Regions from separate parts of the Bacillus sp. MUM 13 genome, predicted to be linked through region 2. Evidence: riboswitches for the same ligand, from Rfam matches in the RefSeq annotation. Region 2 holds a riboswitch; each other region holds the start of a gene.
What was found. A riboswitch is a leader RNA that binds a small molecule or an ion and turns the genes downstream of it on or off. The one in region 2 is predicted to bind cyclic di-GMP.

Region 1 (4,299 bases), on a different contig from region 2:
AACTGTACCGACAAGTATCGGCTGCCCTTTTTGATGGCGCACAGCAATATCCTCAACAACCGCCCGGAACTTGCCGTCCATGGAAGCATAAATCAGATCTGCACGGTCATCACGGACAATTTCACGGTTTGTAGGGATGACAATGACGTTCATATTGTAGATATTGCGGAATTCCTCTTCTTCCGTTTTAGCTGTACCAGTCATTCCGGAAAGCTTTTCATACATACGGAAGTAGTTTTGGAATGTTATTGTCGCAAGAGTCATGCTTTCGTTCTGGATTTCCAGGCCTTCTTTTGCTTCAATAGCCTGGTGCAGCCCTTCACTGTAGCGGCGGCCCTTCATTAAACGGCCGGTAAATTGGTCAACAATGACAATTTCGCCTTCCTGCACCACATAGTCGACATCAAGGTGCATGGTTACATGGGCCTTCAATGCCTGGTTAATATGATGGTTCAGGGTAATATGATTGATATCGAACAGGTTATCAATATTGAATGCTGACTCAGCGCGGTTGATTCCTTCTTCCGTAAGCTGGACACCTTTTGTTTTTTCATCATACGTATAATGAGTATCCTTTACCAGCGTTCTCACAAAAGCGTTCGCCTGGATATACAGGGCTGTTGATTTTTGTGCTGAACCCGAAATGATGAGCGGTGTACGCGCTTCATCAATCAGGATGGAGTCAACTTCATCGATGACTGCAAAATGAAGCGGGCGCTGAACCATTTGCTCTTTATATAGCACCATGTTATCGCGAAGATAATCAAAGCCAAGCTCATTATTTGTGCTGTAGGTGATGTCTGCCTGGTATGCTTCCTGCTTTTCTTCCTGTGATAAGCCATTTAGGTTCAAGCCGACAGTCAAGCCAAGGAATTCATAAAGCTTGCCCATTTCGGCAGCATCACGGCTGGCCAGGTATTCATTGACCGTAACCACGTGAACGCCTTTACCTGTGATTGCATTCAGATATACCGGCAATGTGGAGGTAAGGGTTTTACCTTCACCGGTTTTCATCTCAGAAATATTTCCGTCATGAAGGGAAATCCCCCCCATCAGCTGCACATGGAAAGGATAAAGCCCGAGTGCTCGCTTGGCTCCTTCACGCACAACAGCAAATGCCTCAACAAGCAAATCATCCACCGTTTCACCGTTTTGGTAGCGCTGCTTGAATTCTTCCGTCTTCGCTTTAAGCTCGCTGTCAGAGAGAGCAGCCGTTTCCTGTGCAAGGCCCTCGATTTGATCAGCAATCCGCTGAAGCCTCTTTACATCACGTTTATTTGGATCAAATACTTTATTTAATATATTAAGCATTCATTAACGCTCCTCTTTATCGATAGAATCAATAATACTTGCTGACTTAATGATAGATTTGTTATTTCAACTGTCCTGGCAGCAAAGCCAGGCCATTTTTGATTTTAAATAGAAGATGGGCATGTTTCTTAACAGCCGTTCTTATAGGCTGCTTTGCAAAAAAACTGCCTAATAAGCCCACAATTTATATTACCATTTCTATATGGCAGGTACAACTTACTGTATTTGAAGAAAAGATGGATTATATAGCATAAGTGCTGGTAAAATGTAAATAGACTAGATTAAATAACATATATATGATAAATAAAGAAAAAGTTTCAGGATGTGGTGACATGATCGGAATCCGCGTGAAAAATTTAAGAGAAAAAAGAAAAATGTCCATGACAGAGCTCGCTGACAAAGCTGGAGTAGCTAAATCATATTTAAGCTCACTCGAAAGAAACCTGCAAACAAACCCCTCCATTCAATTTCTTGAAAAAATATCTGCTGTGCTGGGGGTGCCGGTAGATTCACTTTTGCATGATGAGCCTGACACCGAAAACCTGGATGCCGACTGGCTGAATATCATTCAGGAAGCCATGGATTCTGGAGTGACCAAAGACCAGTTCCGTGAGTTTATCGAATTCAACAAGTGGAGATTGAAAAAAGAAGATGAATAGTGATCATAAGCAGGAACTAAAAGCAAATTAAGTATGAAAATTCGCCAAGACAAAGCCCTTAAACAACCGGCCAGATTGCCGTTTGTTTAAGGGCTTTCAAATTACATCAGCTTTCCGTATATGTATTTTCACAAGTCTCTGGTCCGCCCTGATTGAATAATGATTGCTTTGATAAGAGAAATTGCCTGATATCGTCCTTGTTAATTCCAATTAATTTAGCTTCCTTAATTAATTCAACCCACTCTAGATCCAATACAGTCTTTCCCATCATTAACCTCCCAAAATACCTTTGTATTTCAGGCAGACCGGCCGCCATAGCATTATTCCACCCTTAGACCCGTGACTTTGCGTCCCTATCTTTCAATAGGTTTGCCTTTTTCTGCATTCATAAAAAAATCAGCTAGTTTTCTTATTATAATAGTTAAGCAGGTTAACCTATGCTGTTTCTTGTCGATTATTTTAGGAATTTTCCAACTATTTATTTACATTTTATACTAAATTTTAACAATTCGCATTTTTTAGCAAGATGGAAATGTGCTAACGGCAGAGGCAGCTGCACTTCATGTCGAACCATATAGTTTTTTCTTTATTTCTTTCCTGGCGAGTAGCTTTTTTTAACAGATTCATATTTCTGCTGGCTATTTTCTATTGAAACAGCCTGAAATAGCTTTTGATCCGTTAAGTCAGCCCCGCATACAGGACATAGCCATTGGCCATCACCCGCACTGCTAAAAGAAGGCCTGTGGCATTTATAACAATTTTTCCGGTACATACTGACAACTCCTCTATTGTTTAATGCCGTTCTCGTTTTTTTCTTTTCTGCAAAATAAGCAATGTGCCGCCTGAAAGAGTCAAAAATACTCCAGCCAGCAGAATGTTATAAGTATCAGTTGCTGTATCAGGAAGCTTTTCTCCCGTTTGGTTATGGTCAGCATGCTTTGTATCCATGTTTTGCTGCTGTCCAGGCATGCTGCCATGATGATCAGGAGAAGTGCCGCCGGCATTTCCTGAAGGAGGTGTTACAGCAGAATCCGGCTCTTGGGCATAAAATTTAAATAGAGCTGCTGCCGCAGAACCCTGGAACTCATTCCCAAGCTCCTCTGGCATCTTAACGGTATATTGCAGAGTTTCTGATCTGCCGCTCTTTAAGAAGCGGGGAGGAAATCCCTTAAAATCAGCTAACTTCCCTTTGTATAAGAAATGATTATTCTTGTCTTGAACGGATAATGTCAGGTTTACAAATAACTCTTTTTCCGAATGCTTTTTTTCAACAAAAGAATAATAATTAAAATCCCTTTTGCCCGCGTTGCGAATCGTAATTTCACGAGGCATCCAGTCACCTGGCTTTAAGTTTCCTACCTTAAATAAAAACTGATCTGGGTTTGTTTCAATATCAATTTCCTGCTCCGATGCTTCAGAGACACTTGGATAGATAAAGCTGTAAATCACCAATAATGCAGCAATAATCAAAACCGGCTTTGCCAATAGCCTTTTTTTATGCACGGCATTACCCCGCAATCACCATGTAGTTTAAAAACAGCATCACAATTAATTTAAATAAAGGCGGGAATGGAATTCCCGCCTTTATTTAGCTATTTCATTATTTTGATTCACCCTTGGTTTGTTGAGCATCGAATTTCCAGTGAAGGCTGATAGAATCTCCCTGGAATTGATTTTGGTCTGCATCGTTATCGACAAATTCAAATTGTACATATAAGTTGTCCTCAGTATGAGCTTGTAGTCCGCTCCTCTCTTTACCCAGCAATTCAAATAAACTTAAATTTTTCACTTGGTCAGGAGTCATGCTTTTTAATTCAAATAATGTTTTACTGACAATCACATTGTTAGGATTAAGAATTCCCGATTTATCTTCATTCTTCAGGAAATTTACCCTGATATGCTTTCCAAAATCATCATCATTCTTTTTACCTTGTGCATCTGTAACTTCATAAGTAGTTGTTAACAACACTTTTGAGATATCTAAAGAACCATTGTTTTGGAGTTTAAATGTACGGTTTATCTTGTCTCCAGGCTTAATGTTGTTCACGTTGACGATGATATCAGGATCAACATTTAGATCTAAAGTTCCTGCAGCAAATGTATTGTTTGTTGTTTCAGAATCACTAAAGTATGCAAACGTTCCTCCGCCGACTAATGATAAACCTAGTGCAGCTGCACCCATTCCTAAACCTAATTTTTTCTTAAGACTCATTTCTTTCTTCCTCCCTGACCCTAGTGGGTATGTAATTTATATTGATTCCTGCATTGCTGCAGGAAATGCAACCTTTTTAAGCTGTTTTTGTTTTATCCTCGTTTTTCTTAGGGTCAA
Region 2 (4,299 bases):
TTATTCATCAATAGGTACAGGCTGATTGAGCAGGGATTTACGTTTTTTTTCTTGAATTTCTATTGTCAAAAGTAATGTATTCGAGGGGAGATATTTATGATTATTAAAGGTTTTGGGGGAGTATTTTGGAGAACTAAAAATTTGGATGCTACAAAAAAATGGTACAGTGAAGTTTTCAAAATCAAAATAGAAAATTGGAATGGGGCCATTATTAAACCCCACTCAGAGAATGAAACGATCTTTTCTTTCTTTGCTGAAGATGACAGTTACTTTCCTGCAGAACAGCAAGTAATGCTGAATTTCCAAGTTTATAACATTGATGAGACTATTAAGCATCTTGAAGAGATTGGGGTACCTCTTGTAAAAGAAAGGGAGAGCAGTGAGTATGGAAAGTTTATCTGGATTGAAGATCCCGAGGGCAGACTGATAGAGCTATGGGAGAAATAATAAACGTCATATTTTATGAAACGGGCGATTCTTCATTAAGAAGAATCGCTTTTTCTTGTTTGAGTAACAGGCAGGTGATGAAGGGATTTTAATTGATGTTCTAGAATATACATATTTAGGGAATTAACAGAAGGGAAATGAAATATGGGCAGAAATCTAATGTCTTATTTAATCATTTTTTTAGGAATGCATTCTTTTGGGTTCTTGGTTTATTTCACAATCTTTAAAAACTCAACAAAATAAACAAAATATTATAACTCAGGAAGAAAAGCAGAGATATGAGTTATACACACCAAACGGAAGCAACATCATTTTATTTGATAGGCTCTGTTAATATTGAATGTTGAAAAATAAACAAAATAATGGGAAAGATTAAAAAATGGAGGCTTCTCTATCTTGTTTCTAAATAGGCTTGATTTATTTCAGCCGACAATTTTCCCATAGGAAATGATTATTAATCCACAAATCAATGCTACCCCGATGAAGGTAAATAGAAAGAACAGCGGAGAACCTACTACCCCGAAAGCCACTTCTTTTTGAAGTGTTTTAATATTTTCCCAAGAGTTCTCAATATCGGGCTTATAATTCCTTGTTTTTATATAGCCAACTACCATTGTTCCAACTATATAGACTAAATGAATTATAAAGGAAATAACTAATGATTGAATAATAGTCTTCAATTCAGCAACACTCCTCATAACCTTATCTTCCATAATAAACCATAAAGGATATTTTAGTAAACAGCACACTAAAAGAGGACTATATACTAATCTTTGATTGGCGTAAACTATCCTAGGGTATCCGTCATTTCAAAAACAAATGATTAGAGTAAGAATTCTCTAATATGTTGTTTAGTGCTTTTGTTACTACGACTATGCACAAATAACCTTTAACTGAGCCATTTGATAAAAAAAGCGGGGAGTATTGGCGGAGATTTATTGAGAAGGACGGGGACCCGACTAACTGGAAAAAAACCATAGCCAGTTTCTCAGCATTAATGCATCAAACTTAACTAAAGGGCAGGAACATGGCAAAGCAATTACTTTTTATTTATGGTGATAAAGTGATACCTGCTAGTGCGGTTTTAATTTTGTATATTCGAGGATTTTTATATATAAAAAGATTGGGGTGAATATATGTTAATAAAGACGGATGATGAAATTGATTTATATATAGAAGTGAAGGGGAAAGGAATACCATGTATATTTCTCCACGGAGGGCCTGGATATTGGAGTAAATCGTTTAGTGAAACAGCAGGGAGTCTTTTAGAAGATCACATGGAAATGATTTATATGGATCAAAGAGGGTGCGGGCGATCTTCATCTAATACGAAAAATTATTCTTTGAAAAGATTACTGAAGGACATTGATACTGTCAGATTGAAATTAAATATTGATGAATGTTACTTAATGGGTCATTCATTCGGGGGGATTCTCGCTGTAAACTACGCTTATTATTTTAGTCAATATACAAAAGGATTAATATTATCAAATGTAACCCTAAACATGGAGGCATCCTTTCGCCATCAAATAAAAAAGGGTTCAAAAATTTTAGACATAGAACAAATGGAAGTGGAAGGTAATGATCTTATGAGTACGTTCTATGGCATTCAAAGTGAATTATTAAAACGGGATATTTACTTTTCTCTTCAATATAAAAACATAAAAAATAAAACAATAATAGATGAAATTGATAAAGAATTAATGCCTCACCCATATTTTCAGCAATATATATTATCGGAGGAGGAATATTTTAAAGACTTTACTTTGCTTACGAAGGAGATTAAAAAGCCCGCTTTAATTTTATCCGGGCTATACGATGATGCTATAGGACCAGAACACCATCTCTCTTTTAACTTTAGGGAAGGTATTAATTGTGTATTGGATAGCGGACATCACCCATTTATTGAAACTCCTGGTGAGTTTGCGCAGGCAATTATACAATTTTGTGAAATGAAAAATTAAACTTCATAAAGTTGACAAACTTCGGAGCTTTGACAAATTATTTTCTATATGTACAGGTGATTTTGTTAGAGGTGAGTTCTTAAATAGATGCATACTACTGATTTCGGTGTATAAGTGTCATTATCAGGAAATTTGCATGATTAATAACGCAGGGGTTACTTTTTAACCATTATTTCTTGAAATGGAATAAATATCTACTATAATAGTAATGAGTATATTTTCCTAATTGAATTAAAAAAGGCAAATTCATTGAAAAATGGAGACGCAAAGCTAGAGGGACTAAGGCGTAAAAGCTATGTCAGCCAGTTGCCGGTAAGCAGTAAACGTGAGATTTATCGGTCGAGTGATAGGTCTCTTTTTTGTGTGCAAAAAAGCATAGGTTACAGGAGTTAGACGATATTTTTAAAATCAGCGAAAGCCTTTTGGAAAGCAGCGGGTAAATACAGAGATCTATAGGGAACAACTTTGAGTACAGAATATAGCGAATGAAGTATGGTTCACAGCATAATTTTCCATAATGAAAGATGCTGCAATAGCATCCAGATAGTAGTTATTGGCTGCAGAGCAATGGATAGAGGAGCATAAACAAAGAAGAAAACCTTCATATATGTGCGGATAGAATAAAAAAATACAAAATGACCAGTGAATAAAAAGTAGTTCACTATATTGGGGGTGGAATGATATATCATGGAACATATTTATGACTTTACAGAAGATGATTTACGAAGGGCATTGGAAAACGAAGAATTTCTTCTTTACTATCAGCCTAAAGTTAACTTGTTTTCCGGGAAAATTACAGGTGCGGAGGCACTTATCCGCTGGGCATGTCCCATAAGAGGCATTGTTTCGCCTTTAGAATTCATTCCTCTGGCAGAAGAAACAGGATTAATTGTTGAAATTGGGAAATGGGTAATCCGTACAGCGTGCAGGCAAATGAAGGAGTGGCAGGAAAAGGGCTATCCTTCCATGGTCATTTCGGTGAATTTGTCTGCGCTTCAATTTGCCCAGGCAAACCTGGTGGAGACGATTACTGTTATTATCAAAGAAACTGGACTAGCTCCTGAGTTTTTAGAGATTGAAATTACTGAAAGTATGACAATGAATGTAACTGCTGCTCTCCCTGTATTAAGAGATTTAAAACAGTCCGGTGTGAAGATCAGTTTAGATGACTTCGGAACAGGCTATAGTTCTCTTTCTTATTTAAAAGAATTTCCTATAGATAAAATTAAGATTGATCAAAGCTTTGTCCGCAGCTGTACAGAAGAACCCAAGGATGCAACAATCGTAAAAGCAATAATTGCGATGTCCCATCAGCTTGACTTGGAAGTAGTGGCTGAAGGGGTGGAAACAAAGGAGCAGCTGGCATTTCTTCAGAGCAATCTTTGCGATATGGGACAAGGATACTTTTTCAGCAAGCCGTTGCCCCCAAAGGAATTTGCGGCAAACATATCTAAAATTGAAAAAATGATTCAAATCGCCGGAAATACTCATGAAATATGCCGGCAAAGATGGCTGGAGACAGAATTGGAGAAATCCCGCCAAGATCTGCAGGATACTGTAAACCAGCAGCAGGGGCTGATTTTTAAATTTATTAAGAGGGATAATCGATACATTTACACCCTGTGTGCAGGTGAATTACTATCACATGCAAAGATATTGCCGGAACAAATCATTGGAAAAGAGGTTTTTGATTTTCTTTTATACGAAGAAGCTGTCATTAAGCATACTTATTATGAAAGAGCCTGGAGAGGAGAAAATAACCTCACATACGAAGGGCATATCAATGGGATTTGGTATATTGCCTCGTTGCGCCCTATCTGGAAGGATGGCCAAGTTATTGAGGTTATAGGGTCGTGTGCGGATATAACGGAAAGAAAAATGCACGAAG
Region 3 (4,299 bases), on a different contig from region 2:
TGGTAGAGGGGGAAACAGCCTCCAAATACCATAATCAGCAGGAGGATTTCTCAAAAAGGCACTATTCGTTATATAAAGCGAGAATGGTTCCAACGACGTTTATAATAAAGGCAAGGAAATAAAGGAATGGATTATTACTTGCCATTTTGGCAGCAGTAAATATGATGTAATTGCCAAATGTTCAAGGATAGAATCCTGCCTTTATGAAAAAGGAGACTATTAAATTGAGAATATTATTGTCCTGGAGCGGCGGAAAAGATGCATGTTTAAGTTTTGGCAAGCTGAGAAAAGAAGGTCATGAGGTAGTATGTTTATTAACGACTGCATCCCGGGAAATCGGCAGGACCTTTGGCCATGGTGAAAAACGGGATATGATTAGGGCGCAATCAGAAGTCCTGGATACTCCCATCCATTTTATTGAGGTGGATATGGATACATACACGGATTGTTTTATTAGGGATGTTCTGATCCTTAAAGAAAAGTACAGAGCAGACGCGATTGCATTTGGAGATTTATATTTACAGGAGCATCGTGACTGGGGCGAGGATGTTGCCGCAAAAACCGGACTTGAGGCTTTGTATCCACTTTGGATGGAGAAGAAGGATGCACTTGAAAATCTTCATCGCTTCATAGAATCAGGTTATCGGGCAATGGTCATCCGTACGATTAAAGATGAAAAATTGGAAAAGTGGCTGGGAAGAACCATAGACTGGGAGTTTGCAAAGGAAATAGCAAACATGGATATTTGCCCAATGGGAGAAGCGGGAGAATATCACACATTTGTTTATGACGGGCCTTTGTTCAGCAAAAAAATTGAATTGAATCAAAGAGAAATAGCCGAATACGAAACAACAAAACGTGTGGAGTTCGAATCCTTTTCATTGGCTGAAAAACAAAAGGGGAAATGAAATGTGGGGGATGTATTAAGGGAAAAACCGATTGATGCCGCCAAGAAATTTGTTGCTTCATATTTTGGAGGCTGCCAGGGTGCCATTCTTGCCGGCAGTGTAGTCCGCGGAGAAGAGACTCGTACCTCTGATTTAGATATTGTGATCATTGATCAAGCTGTCCCATCTTCTTACAGAGAATCTATATTTGAAAATGGATGGCCTATTGAAGTGTTTGTGCACAATTTAACATCCTATCAGCAGTATGTTAAAAGCGATTGCGAAAGGGCAAAGCCATGCTTGCCAAAAATGGTTTCAGAAGGAATCGTCCTGAAAGATGAGGGATTCGTTTCTTCAATGAAAAAAGAGGCTGAGGAGATTTTAGCACAAGGGCCGAAGCGCTGGGGCAAAGAAACTATTGATGTAAAAAGGTACTTTATTACCGATGTATTGGATGATTTCATTGGTGCAGATGACCGGGGAGAAGCGATTTTTTCAGCGAATACTTTGGCAGGCCTTCTTCATGAGTTTGTGCTGAGAACAAACGGCAAATGGACCGGATCTTCTAAGTGGATTGTCCGGTCATTAAAACAATTTGATGCTCAATTTGCGAAAACCTTTGTTGATGCTTTCGGTGCGTTTTATCAATACAATGAAAAAAATAGGGTACTCATTCTAACTGAGAATGTCTTAAAACCACATGGAGGACGGCTGTTCGAGGGGTTTTCATCAGGAAAAACAAATCAGTGATGCAATGCTTCCCTTGTGAATAATTATTAGAAAATTGGGATATTGTCCACACAAAATGGAGAACGGGATAATATACTAATGATGAAATGATTATGGAAGGAGCAGTGACGATGGGAAGAATTAAAAGAACAGAGCAATTGCGTGAGTATTTACGGAAAAATTTACGTGAGCAGATTAAACAACAAACAGCAGAAAAAAGTGCTGCCCAGGGTGCAGAAAAAGAAAATGGGGAGCAAAAAGAAAATTAAAGATTCCGCACTCCGGGATACACACTATCGGCCAGTTAATCAAACTGGCCGTCATTTATGCGCTGATATCAATACCCTTGCTGTACAAGCCATCTTATGATCGTCAATGAATTCATTCGAGGTTATTTTTTTGCTTAAAAAAGTCAGTAAGGTTCTTTATGGCAGTTGTGGGAAATTTATATAAATATTGAAATGAGAGTTAATATTTATGGTTTGTTTCCGATATAAGTATTTGTACATGAGGGAATAGGGCTGTTTAAAAAATCTATAGATCGTTAGCCAAAGGCAAACTCATTGAAAGATGGGGACGCAAAGCCGCGGATCTAAGGCAGGTTAGACTGCTAAGACAGCCGGGCTGCCGTACATTTTAGTTTTTAATTTGTACCGCACCGTAAACAGGTGTGTTTTTTTATGGCTAAAGATAGCCAGGAACCTCAAATTTTAAAAAAGGAGAAAACTTATGATTAAAAAGCTTTCACTGCGGAACAAGATTTTAATTATTGTCTTTATTACTGTGCTGATCTTAACAGGCATACTTTCTGGCACTAGTATTTACAGTTTAAAGCAACAGATGCAGGAGGATTTACAGCATGAACTGAGCAGTGTCGGCCTGCTTACAGAGAAGAACTTGAATCCTGAACAGATTCATCAGCTTCTTAGTGTTTCAAGTAAGGATGACTTTGTGTTCAAGAATGTTCAAAAACAGCTTGATTCCATAAAAAAAGAACAGGGCATCATGAGCTGGAGCTATATTTGGAAACCGGAACAGGGCGGATTTGCTCCGATTGGATATACGAGTGACTTAAATGAAATTTATAAGCCGGGCCAATTATTCAAGGATATTGCCCCCATCCATTTGAAAACAGCGAAACTGGCAATTTCATCAGGGAAGCCTCAGGTTACGGATATTTTTAAGGACAGCTTCGGCACTTGGAGAACAGTATTTACACCTGTTACCTATAACGGTGAAATAATTGCTGTATTGGGAATTGACTATTCGGCAGAGTACATAAACAAGTCTTTAAATTCCTCTACATTAAATCAGATCCTCATCTCCCTTGCCGGGCTGATTGTCATGATGTCACTGCTCTATTTTGTCATAAACAGGCTCCTTAGGCCTTTGAAAAAAATGGTTGGCATTGCAGACAGCATCGCAAAAGGAGATTTGACGGTGGATATCAATATGGCCGCAGCATCCAAGGATGAAGTGGGCAGGCTATCAGGATCCATCGGTGAGATGGTGAAAAACTTAAATGGGCTGATTACCAATATTCATGACACGTCGAGCTACCTTGCAGCCTCTGCAGAAGAGCTTTCAGCAAACGCATCAGAAACGTATGAATATTCAATGAAGGTATCAGATGATGTGGCGAAGGTCGCAAAGGGCAATGAAATTACATTAAGGACGACCGAAGAAAGTGCAGCTGCTATTGAAGAAACTGCCTACGGAATTCAGAAAATTGCCGGATCATCCTTTATAGTTTCAGAGTCTTCTACGCTTACTTCACGTGAAGCGAAGGATGGAAACTATATCATTCAGCGATTAATTCAGCAGATGAGCCTGATCAATACCTCTGTGAATCAAATTGGCAGTGCGATAATCAAGCTAAATGACAATACAACAAAAATAGATGATTTTGTCCGGATTATATCTGACATTGCCAATCAAACCAATTTATTAGCCCTGAATGCTGCCATTGAAGCTGCCCGTGCCGGAGAACATGGCAAGGGTTTTGCGGTAGTTGCTGACGAAGTAAGAAAACTGGCGGAGCAATCTGCAAGTTCAGCCACTCAAATTACGGAGCTAATCAGGGATATTCAGCAGGATTCTGCTTCCTCCATTTCTGTTATGGAAGAAGGAGAAGAAAATGTTGAAGCAGGTTTGAAGCTTACAAATGAAGCTGGTGAAGTATTCAAGCGAATCTTGGAATCTGCAGAAGAGGTGGCCATGCAGATTCATGAGGTATCTGCAGCCTCTGAACAGATTTCTGCTTCATCAGAAGAAGTTGCAGCATCGGTAAATGAAATGAAAGCTACTGCTCAAAGCACATCGGAATTCTCGGGGCGTGTCTCTGACGCTACTTATGAACAGCTTTCTTCTATGGAAGAAATCAAAGCAACCTCAAATTCTCTGGGAAAGACAGCCGAAGAGCTTCAAGAGCTCGTCGGTAAATTTAAGATTTAAGGAAGGGGAAAATTTTCATGAAATTTCAGGGGAAAAATGTATTGGTTACAGGCTCCAGCAAAGGCATTGGAAGAGCTATTGCCCTTGGGTTCGCTAGTGAGGGAGCCAATATCGTGATTAATTATACGGGTAATCATGAAGAGGCTGAAGAGGTGAAAGCGGCAGCCGAAAAACATGGCGTGAAGGCCCTGGCCTATTTTGCGGATGTTTCAGATTCCACGCAGGTAGA

Region 1: linked by a shared signal. The riboswitch ahead of BIV59_RS22830 (anti-repressor SinI family protein) and the one ahead of BIV59_RS11320 (EAL domain-containing protein) in region 2 are both predicted to bind cyclic di-GMP.
Region 3: linked by a shared signal. The riboswitch ahead of BIV59_RS24485 (HAMP domain-containing protein) and the one ahead of BIV59_RS11320 (EAL domain-containing protein) in region 2 are both predicted to bind cyclic di-GMP.

What each region holds. Positions count from the first base shown of each region.
Region 1 is NZ_MLYQ01000040.1:47,513-51,811, forward strand. It holds gene secA (preprotein translocase subunit SecA) at 1-1,311, opposite strand, end outside; gene BIV59_RS12135 (helix-turn-helix domain-containing protein) at 1,644-1,970, shown strand; gene BIV59_RS22830 (anti-repressor SinI family protein) at 2,077-2,238, opposite strand; cyclic di-GMP riboswitch class I at 2,267-2,354, opposite strand; gene BIV59_RS12140 (hypothetical protein) at 2,557-2,742, opposite strand; gene BIV59_RS12145 (LPXTG cell wall anchor domain-containing protein) at 2,763-3,473, opposite strand; gene BIV59_RS12150 (TasA family protein) at 3,571-4,182, opposite strand; gene sipW (signal peptidase I SipW) at 4,259-4,299, opposite strand, start outside.
Region 2 is NZ_MLYQ01000038.1:54,120-58,418, reverse strand. It holds gene BIV59_RS11335 (VOC family protein) at 100-447, shown strand; gene BIV59_RS11330 (hypothetical protein) at 870-1,127, opposite strand; partial or broken gene BIV59_RS24045 (IS1595 family transposase) at 1,207-1,333, opposite strand; gene BIV59_RS11325 (alpha/beta fold hydrolase) at 1,584-2,411, shown strand; cyclic di-GMP riboswitch class I at 2,641-2,725, shown strand; gene BIV59_RS11320 (EAL domain-containing protein) at 3,099-4,299, shown strand, end outside.
Region 3 is NZ_MLYQ01000068.1:9,049-13,347, reverse strand. It holds gene BIV59_RS16160 (class I SAM-dependent methyltransferase) at 1-122, shown strand, start outside; gene BIV59_RS16155 (Dph6-related ATP pyrophosphatase) at 225-908, shown strand; gene BIV59_RS16150 (nucleotidyltransferase domain-containing protein) at 912-1,637, shown strand; gene BIV59_RS23760 (hypothetical protein) at 1,748-1,885, shown strand; cyclic di-GMP riboswitch class I at 2,160-2,248, shown strand; partial or broken gene BIV59_RS24485 (HAMP domain-containing protein) at 2,346-3,128, shown strand; gene BIV59_RS24480 (methyl-accepting chemotaxis protein) at 3,123-4,070, shown strand; gene BIV59_RS16140 (3-oxoacyl-ACP reductase family protein) at 4,088-4,299, shown strand, end outside.